2 regions of the Streptomyces sp. H51 genome follow, and region 1 is predicted to be linked to the other one. Evidence: riboswitches for the same ligand, from Rfam matches in the RefSeq annotation. Region 1 holds a riboswitch; the other holds the start of a gene.
The links. A riboswitch is a leader RNA that binds a small molecule or an ion and turns the genes downstream of it on or off. The one in region 1 is predicted to bind thiamine pyrophosphate.
Positions count from the first base shown of each region.

Region 1 (4,158 bases):
GTGGTGACCATCTGGACCAGGAAGTTCTCGGTGCCCAGCTGCTGGTTGGACCAGGAGGCCAGGACCACGCACGGCAGCGTCACCGCGGACACGCCGAGCACACCCTCCGGACCGCAGACCGCCGCCGCGAACGCGGGCGCCGCCACCATCAGCGGCCCCAGTCGGATCGAGGGCGTGTTGATCACATCGACCAACAGGAGAAGCACGGGGACGAGCGAGATCGTCACCGCGGGGGGCACGAGCACCCTCCGGGCACCGGCGCGCGACCGCCTGCCGAGGACCTTTCGCATCACGCCCACCTCCGGCCCCCACGCCCTGGTTGTCATCACGTCCGCCGTCACCACGAACCGTCTCTTCAAGAAAACGGGCACCGCCCGCAGGAGAAAAGGGGCTTTTGGTCCCTTAATCGGGAAATGCCCCGCAGCACTTCCCTTTCTTCGCGCAAGTGCCGTACGGATGCACGGACGCCGCGGGGATCACGCACCTTGGCGCTGTGGCCGGTGCGGGCGGGCTCCGGCTGTCCAACTTGCGGAAGGCGTCGATCGTGTCGCTTCTGGGTGTCTCCCGGCGCGTGCCCGGAGCGGCTCCTGCCAGTACATCTGGTAGCACGCCTGGATTCCGCCGGCCCGGGGGCGTCTGCCGGCAGTCCGACCGGTCCACGTCGGGGTCGTGTGTCCTGATGATCAGTGGCCGCGACCGTGCCCGGCCGTCCCCGTCGGCACCCGCAGGTCACCCGACCGGATCTGCGACACTGGTACGACCATGCCCAAGCCCGGAGAACTCACTTTCGTCGCCCCCCGCGGAGCCAAGAAGCCGCCGCGGCACCTCGCCGATCTCACGCCTGCCGAGCGCAAGGAGGCGGTGGCCGAGATCGGGGAGAAGCCGTTTCGCGCCAAGCAGCTCTCGCAGCACTACTTCGCGCGGTACGCGCACGATCCGGCCGAGTGGACCGACATCCCCGCGGGGTCGCGGGACAGGCTGCGGGAGGCGCTGCTTCCCGAGCTGATGACCGTCGTCCGGCATCTGTCGACCGACCAGGGCACCACCCGCAAGACGCTGTGGCGGCTGTTCGACGGCACGCTCGTGGAGTCGGTGCTGATGCGCTACCCGGACCGGGTGACCATGTGCATCAGCTCGCAGGCGGGCTGCGGGATGAACTGCCCGTTCTGCGCGACCGGGCAGGCGGGGCTGGACCGGAACCTGTCGACCGCCGAGATCGTGCACCAGATCGTCGACGGGATGCGGGCGCTCAGGGACGGGGAGGTCCCCGGCGGGCCCGCCCGGCTGTCCAACATCGTCTTCATGGGCATGGGTGAGCCGCTCGCCAACTACAAGCGGGTCGTCCAGGCGATCCGGGCGCTCACCGACCCCGCACCGGACGGGCTCGGGCTGTCGCAGCGCGGGATCACCGTCTCCACGGTCGGGCTGGTGCCCGCCATCCACCGGTTCTCCGACGAGGGCTTCAAGTGCCGGCTCGCGATCTCGCTGCACGCCCCCGACGACGAACTGCGCGACACCCTCGTCCCGGTCAACACGCGGTGGAAGGTGCGCGAGGTCCTCGACGCCGGATTCGAGTACGCGGAGAAGTCGGGGCGCCGGCTGTCCATCGAGTACGCGCTGATCCGCGACATCAACGACCAGGCCTGGCGCGGCGACCGGCTCGGGCGGCTGCTCAAGGGCAGGCCGGTGCACGTCAACCTGATCCCGCTCAACCCGACGCCGGGCTCGAAGTGGACCGCCTCCCGGCCCGCGGACGAGAAGGCGTTCGTCGAGGCCATCGCGGCGCACGGGGTGCCGGTGACCATCCGGGACACCCGCGGGCAGGAGATCGACGGGGCGTGCGGTCAGCTGGCCGCCACCGAACGGTAGTCTGACCCCCGTAAGGACTCGTAAGAACATCTTCATATTCCGACAGGGGAGCGCCACAGCGCTGAGAGTGCGGCAACCGGGCCGCAGACCCTCTGAACCTCGCCCAGGTCATTCTGGGTAGGAAGTTCGGTCACCACTCAAGCTGTTGCGCCCTGCCCGGGCACCCCTCGCGGGTCCCGGGCAGGGCCGCGTCTCTTCCTGGTCAGCCCCAGGAGGAATCCAGTGCACCACAAGACCCTCGTGGCCGTCGCCGCCGGGCTCGGCCTCGTCGCGCTGTCGGCGTGCGGATCGTCCGGCGACTCCGGCGCGACGGACTCCAAGACCGTCACCCTCGTCAGCCACGACTCGTGGGCCGTCTCCAAGAGCGTGCTGAAGGACTTCGAGAAGTCCTCCGGCTACCAGGTCAAGGTCCTCAAGGACGGCGACGCCGGCCAGGCCGTCAACAAGGCCGTCCTGACCAAGGACAACCCGCAGGGCGACGTCTTCTTCGGAGTGGACAACACCCTCCTCTCCCGGGCCCTCGACAACGGGCTGTTCCAGCCGTACCGGGCGAAGGACTCCGGCCGGATCCTGCCCGAGCACCGGGTCGACCAGGCGAAGCACCGGGTCACGCCCGTCGACTACGGCGACATCTGCGTCAACTACGACAAGGCGTACTTCAGCAAGCACAAGCTGGCCCCGCCGGCGTCGTTCGACGACCTCGCCGAGCCCGCGTACAAGAACCTCCTCGTCACCGAGAACGCCGCCACCTCCTCGCCCGGCCTCGGCTTCCTGCTCGGCACCGCCGCGAAGTACGGCGATGGGGGCTGGCAGGGCTACTGGAAGAAGCTCAAGGCCAACGGCGTGAAGGTCGTCGACGGCTGGGAGCAGGCCTACAACGAGGAGTTCTCCGGCTCGGCCGGCGGACGGAAGGCGGGCGGCGACCGGCCGCTCGTCGTGTCGTACGCCTCCTCGCCGCCCGCCGAGGTCGTCTTCGCCGACCCGAAGCCGGCGACCGCGCCGACCGGGGTGTCGTACGGGACCTGCTTCCGGCAGACCGAGTACGCGGGGCTGCTGAGCAACGCGAAGAACCCCGCGGGCGGCAAGGCCCTCATCGACTTCCTGCTCACCGAGAAGTTCCAGCAGGACATGCCGCTGAACATGTTCGTCTACCCGGTGCGCGAGGGTGCTCAGGTGCCGCCGGAGTTCGTGAAGTACGGCAAGCCGGCCGCGGACCCGGAGACCCTGGCCCCCGGCAGGATCGCCGCCGACCGTGACCAGTGGGTCAAGTCGTGGACGTCGCTCGTACTGAAGTAGCGGTCCGCTCCGGGGCAGCGGTCCGCCGTACCCGTGCGGGGAACGCGGCGCGGCTCGCGCTGATGGCCGGGCCGGCCGCGTTCTTCGCGCTGTTCTTCGCCTACCCCGTCGCCGCGATCGTCGCCCGCGGGCTGAGGACGGACGGGGTGTGGCACCTCGGCCGGATCGCGGACGTGCTCGGGCAGGACGGCATCCGGCACGTGCTGTGGTTCACCACCTGGCAGGCCTGCGTCTCCACCGCGCTGACACTGGCGGTCGCGCTCCCCGGCGCCTACGTCTTCGCCCGCCTCGACTTCCCCGGCAAGCAGCTGCTGCGGGCCGTGGTCACGGTGCCGTTCGTGCTGCCCACGGTCGTCGTCGGCACGGCGTTCCTCGCGCTGGTCGGCCGCGGCGGACTGCTCGACGCGTGGTGGGGGGTGCGGCTGGACACCACCGTGTGGGCCATCCTGCTCGCGCACGTCTTCTTCAACTACGCCGTCGTCGTCCGCACCGTGGGCGGGCTGTGGGCCCAGCTCGACCCCCGGCAGGAGGAGGCGGCCCGGGTGCTCGGCGCCTCCCCGCTCACGGCCTGGCGGCGGGTCACCCTGCCGGCGCTGGCGCCCGCGGTGGCCGCCGCCGCGCTGATGGTGTTCCTGTTCACCTTCACCTCCTTCGGCGTGGTGCAGATCCTGGGCGGCCCGGCCTTCGCCACGCTCGAAGTGGAGATCTACCGGCAGACGTCCGAGATCTTCGACCTGTCGACGGCCGCCGTCCTCACCGTCGTCCAGTTCGCGGCGGTGGGCGCGATCCTCGCCGTGCACGCGTGGACGGTCCGGCGGCGGGAGACCGCGCTGCGGCTGGTGGACGCCTCCGTGACCGCGCGCCGGCCGCGCGGCGCCGGGCAGTGGGCGCTGCTGGCCGGGGTCCTCAGCACGATCGCGGTCCTGCTCGTGCTGCCGCCGGCCGTCCTGGTCCAACGGTCCCTCACCGCGCCCGGCTTCGGCTACTACCGGG
Region 1 covers NZ_JAYMHD010000076.1:85,678-89,835, forward strand. Annotated here, with positions in the region: gene VKA29_RS28680 (PP2C family protein-serine/threonine phosphatase) at 1-290, opposite strand, end outside; gene rlmN (23S rRNA (adenine(2503)-C(2))-methyltransferase RlmN) at 763-1,869, shown strand; TPP riboswitch at 1,904-2,011, shown strand; gene VKA29_RS28690 (thiamine ABC transporter substrate-binding protein) at 2,092-3,165, shown strand; gene VKA29_RS28695 (iron ABC transporter permease) at 3,228-4,158, shown strand, end outside.

Region 2 (4,158 bases), on a different contig from region 1:
GACAGTCGGAAGCCAGGCCCGTCCGACCAGGTGGTCCCGGCTCCCGTCCGACCGGGTGGTCCCGGCTGCGGTCCACCGTCCCGGCTAAGCGGTGGCGGCCTTCAGCGGCTTGCTCGCGTCCGCCAGCAGGTCCGGGTTCATCGGCGTGCCCGCCTCGATCAGGCGCCTGCCCTGCGCCAGGTCCCTGGGCCGGCCCACCGCCAGCAGCGCCACCAGGCGGCCGTCGCGCAGCCAGCACACGGACCAGCTCGGGCCGGACGGGTCGCCCCGCCACAGGGTCGTGTCGGCGCCCGCGTGGTGACCGGCGTACTGCACGAACCGGCCGAACTGCTCGGACCAGAAGTACGGCACCGGGTCGTAGACGGCGGGCTCCTCGCCGATGATGTTCGCGGCCACCGTGCGCGGGCCCTGCAGGGCGTTGTCCCAGTGGTGCACCAGCAGGCGCTCCCCGTACCTGCGGGAGGGGAAGGACGCGCAGTCGCCGACCGCGTAGACGTCCGGCGCCGAGGTGCGCAGGCCGTCGTCGGCGACGACCTCGCCGTGCGCCCCGAGCACGATCCCCGAGCCGCCGAGCCAGCCGGTGGCGGGGCGCGCGCCGATGCCGACCACGACGGCGCCCGCGGTCAGCCGGGTGCCGTCGTCGAGGACGACCTCGCCGGGCTCGACCCGCGACACGCGCGCGTGGGTGCGCAGCACGGCGCCCGCGTCGGCGTACCAGGAGGCCATCCGGGCGGCCACCTCGGCGGGCAGCGCGCCCGCGAGCGGCCGGTCGGCGGCCTCCACGACGGTCACCGCGCAGCCCGCCTCGCGCGCCGCCGTGGCGAACTCCGCGCCGATCCAGCCCGCGCCGACGACCACCACGTCGTGCTGCCGGGCGAGCACCGGCCGCAGCCGCTCGGCGTCGTCCAGGGTGCGCAGCAGATGGACGCCGGGCACCCCCTGGGCCTGCGGCAGCCGCACCGGCTCGGCACCGGTCGCGAGGACCAGGACGTCGTACGGCACCGGCCCCTCGGCGGTGTCGAGTTCGTGGTCGCCGACCCGGACGCCCAGCACCTCGCGCCCGAGCCGCAGTTCGATGCCGAGCGCCTCGAAGTCGACGTCGAAGGCGGACCCCTCGGCCTTGCCGAGCAGGACGGCCTTGGACAACGGCGGCCGGTCGTAAGGCTGGTGGGGCTCGGCGCCGATGAGGGTCACCGGCCCGGCGAAGCCCTGTTCGCGCAGGGCCACCGCGGTCTGCACGCCGGCCATGCCCGCGCCGGCCACGACGACTCGCCGCTGCGGGGGTGCCTGCCGTTCCTGCGTCTGCTCGCTCACCTGATCACCATAGACACCTGACGTCACGTCAGTCGCGGTTCCCGTCAGTGACCTGCTCCACAACGCTGGTGCCGCTGCCCGGCCGGGACTCCCACTCCCACGTCTCCTCCAGGCGCACCCGGCCGTCCGGCAGCTCCACGACCGCCGACACGCAGTGCCCGCAGGCCGTCGTGCCGTCGTTCGTCAGCTGCACGTAGCGGAAGTCGAGCCGGTCACCTTCCCGGGTACCCACCAGACGGCCGCGTACGACGTCGCCGCCCGCGTACTCGGCCCAGACGGCGCCGTCGGCCTCGTGGTAGGTGAAACGGGTCCGGGTGCCCACCTGGCCGGCGGCCTGGTCGGCGACCGGTGCGAGGACGAGGCCGTCCAGCGAGCGCGGCATGGGGAAGGCTCCCTTACGAGGGCGACGGGGCGCGGGCTAGGGTGGCCACCGTACAAGCACTCGCGGGAGCCCGGACGCACCGGGCTGAGAGGGAGGCTGGCGGCCTCCGACCGTACGAACCTGATCCGGGTCATGCCGGCGAAGGGAGGGGCTGGACGCCCATGCCGTCACGTACGTCAGACGTCCTCGTCGTCGGGGGCGGGATCATCGGCCTGGTCACGGCCTGGCGCGCCGCGCAGCGCGGTTTCGCCACCGCCGTGGTGGACCCGGAACCGGGCGGCGGGGCCGCCCAGGTGGCGGCCGGCATGCTGGCAGCGGTCACCGAACTGCACCACGGCGAGCAGACCCTGCTCGGCCTCAACCTCGCCTCGGCCCGCCGCTACCCGGACTTCGCGGCCGAGCTCGCCGACCTCACGGGCCACGACCTCGGCTACCGCCGGTGCGGCACGCTCGCCGTCGCGCTGGACGCCGACGACCGCGCCCACCTGCGCGAACTGCACGCCCTGCAGCAGCAGTCCGGTCTGCGGTCGGAATGGCTGTCGGGGCGCGAGTGCCGGCGTCTGGAGCCGATGCTCGCGCCGGGCGTGCGCGGCGGCCTCCGGGTCGACGGCGACCACCAGATCGACCCGCGGCGGCTGACCCGCGCGCTGGTGGCCGCCTGCGAGCGGGCGGGCGTGGTCTTCCACCGGGTGTGGGCCGAGCGCCTCGACCGCGCCGGGGACCGGGCCGTCGGCGTCACCGCGGCGGACGGCACCGCGCTGGCGGCGGACCGGGTGGTACTGGCAGCCGGCAGCCTCAGCGGACGGCTCGCGGGCGTCCCGGACGACGTGCTGCCGCCGGTGCGGCCGGTCAAGGGGCAGGTGCTCCGGCTGAGCGTGCCGCGACGGTACGCGCCGTTCCTCAGCCGTACCGTCCGGGCCATGGTGCGCGGCAGCCACGTCTACCTGGTGCCGCGCGAGGACGGCGAGCTGGTGGTCGGTGCGACCAGCGAGGAGCTGGGCTGGGACACCACGGTCACCGCGGGCGGGGTGTACGAGCTGCTGCGCGACGCCCACGAGCTGGTCCCCGGCATCACCGAGCTGCCGCTGACCGAGACCCGGGCCGGGCTGCGCCCCGGCTCCCCCGACAACGCGCCGCTGCTCGGCCCGAGCGGGCTGCCCGGGCTGCTGCTGGCCACCGGGCACCACCGCAACGGCGTGCTGCTCGCCCCGGTCACCGGCGACGCCCTGGCGCACGTCCTGACCACCGGCGAACTCCCCGAGGAGGCACGCCCCTTCACCCCGCGGCGGTTCGCCCGCACGGAGCAGCCCGCATGAACATCTCGGTCAACGGCGAACTCCGCGAGGTCCCTCCCGGAACGGCTCTCGACACCGTGGTGAGGGCACTCGCCCCGGCGTCCTCCGGGGTGGCCGCCGCCCTCAACGAAACCGTCGTCCCGCGCGCGCAGTGGCCGTCGACCCCCCTCGCCGAGGGGGACCGCGTCGAGGTCCTCACCGCCGTCCAAGGAGGCTGACCCATGGCCGACGACCCCTTCGTCCTCGGCGGCACGTCCTTCACGTCCCGCCTGATCATGGGCACCGGCGGTGCCCCCAGCCTGGAAGTGCTGGAGAGCGCCCTGGTGGCGTCCGGCACGGAGCTGACCACGGTCGCCATGCGGCGCGTGGACCCCTCGGTGCACGGCTCGGTGCTGGACGTGCTCACCCGGCTGGGCATCCGGGTGCTGCCGAACACGGCGGGTTGCTTCACCGCCCGGGAGGCCGTCCTCACCGCCCGCCTCGCGCGCGAGGCACTCGGCACCGACCTGGTCAAGCTGGAGGTCATCGCCGACGAGCGCACCCTGCTGCCCGACCCGATCGAGCTGCTGGAGGCGGCCGAGACGCTGGTCGACGACGGGTTCACCGTGCTGCCGTACACCAACGACGACCCGGTCCTCGCCCGGAAGCTGGAGGACGCCGGCTGCGCGGCGATCATGCCGCTGGGCTCACCGATCGGCTCCGGGCTCGGCATCCGCAACCCGCACAACTTCCAGCTGATCACCGAGCACGCGCGGGTGCCGGTGATCCTGGACGCGGGCGCCGGCACCGCCTCGGACGCGGCGCTGGCGATGGAGCTGGGGTGCGCGGGCGTGATGCTCGCCTCGGCGGTGACCCGGGCGCACCGGCCGCGGCTGATGGCGCAGGCGATGCGGCACGCGGTGGAGGCGGGACGCCTGGCGTACCGGGCCGGACGCATCCCGCGACGCCACTTCGCCGAGGCCTCCTCACCCACCGGGGGACGAGCCCGGCTGGATCCCGAACGCCCCGCGTTCTGAGCACCACCGCGTTCTCGTCGCACAACAGTCACAGGTCTGCTGCATTCCGTACCCGGATCGGGTGAACCGGCGGCCGTGTCGATTGCGGCTCGTACACTCACCTGCGTGGATACGACCCTTCAGGACCCATTGGTCGGGCAGGTGCTCGACG
Region 2 covers NZ_JAYMHD010000015.1:187,762-191,919, forward strand. Annotated here, with positions in the region: gene VKA29_RS04015 (FAD-dependent oxidoreductase) at 85-1,314, opposite strand; gene VKA29_RS04020 (hypothetical protein) at 1,343-1,696, opposite strand; TPP riboswitch at 1,749-1,860, shown strand; gene thiO (glycine oxidase ThiO) at 1,858-3,012, shown strand; gene thiS (sulfur carrier protein ThiS) at 3,009-3,209, shown strand; gene VKA29_RS04035 (thiazole synthase) at 3,213-4,007, shown strand; gene pknB (Stk1 family PASTA domain-containing Ser/Thr kinase) at 4,113-4,158, shown strand, end outside.
Region 2: linked by a shared signal. The riboswitch ahead of thiO (glycine oxidase ThiO) and the one ahead of VKA29_RS28690 (thiamine ABC transporter substrate-binding protein) in region 1 are both predicted to bind thiamine pyrophosphate.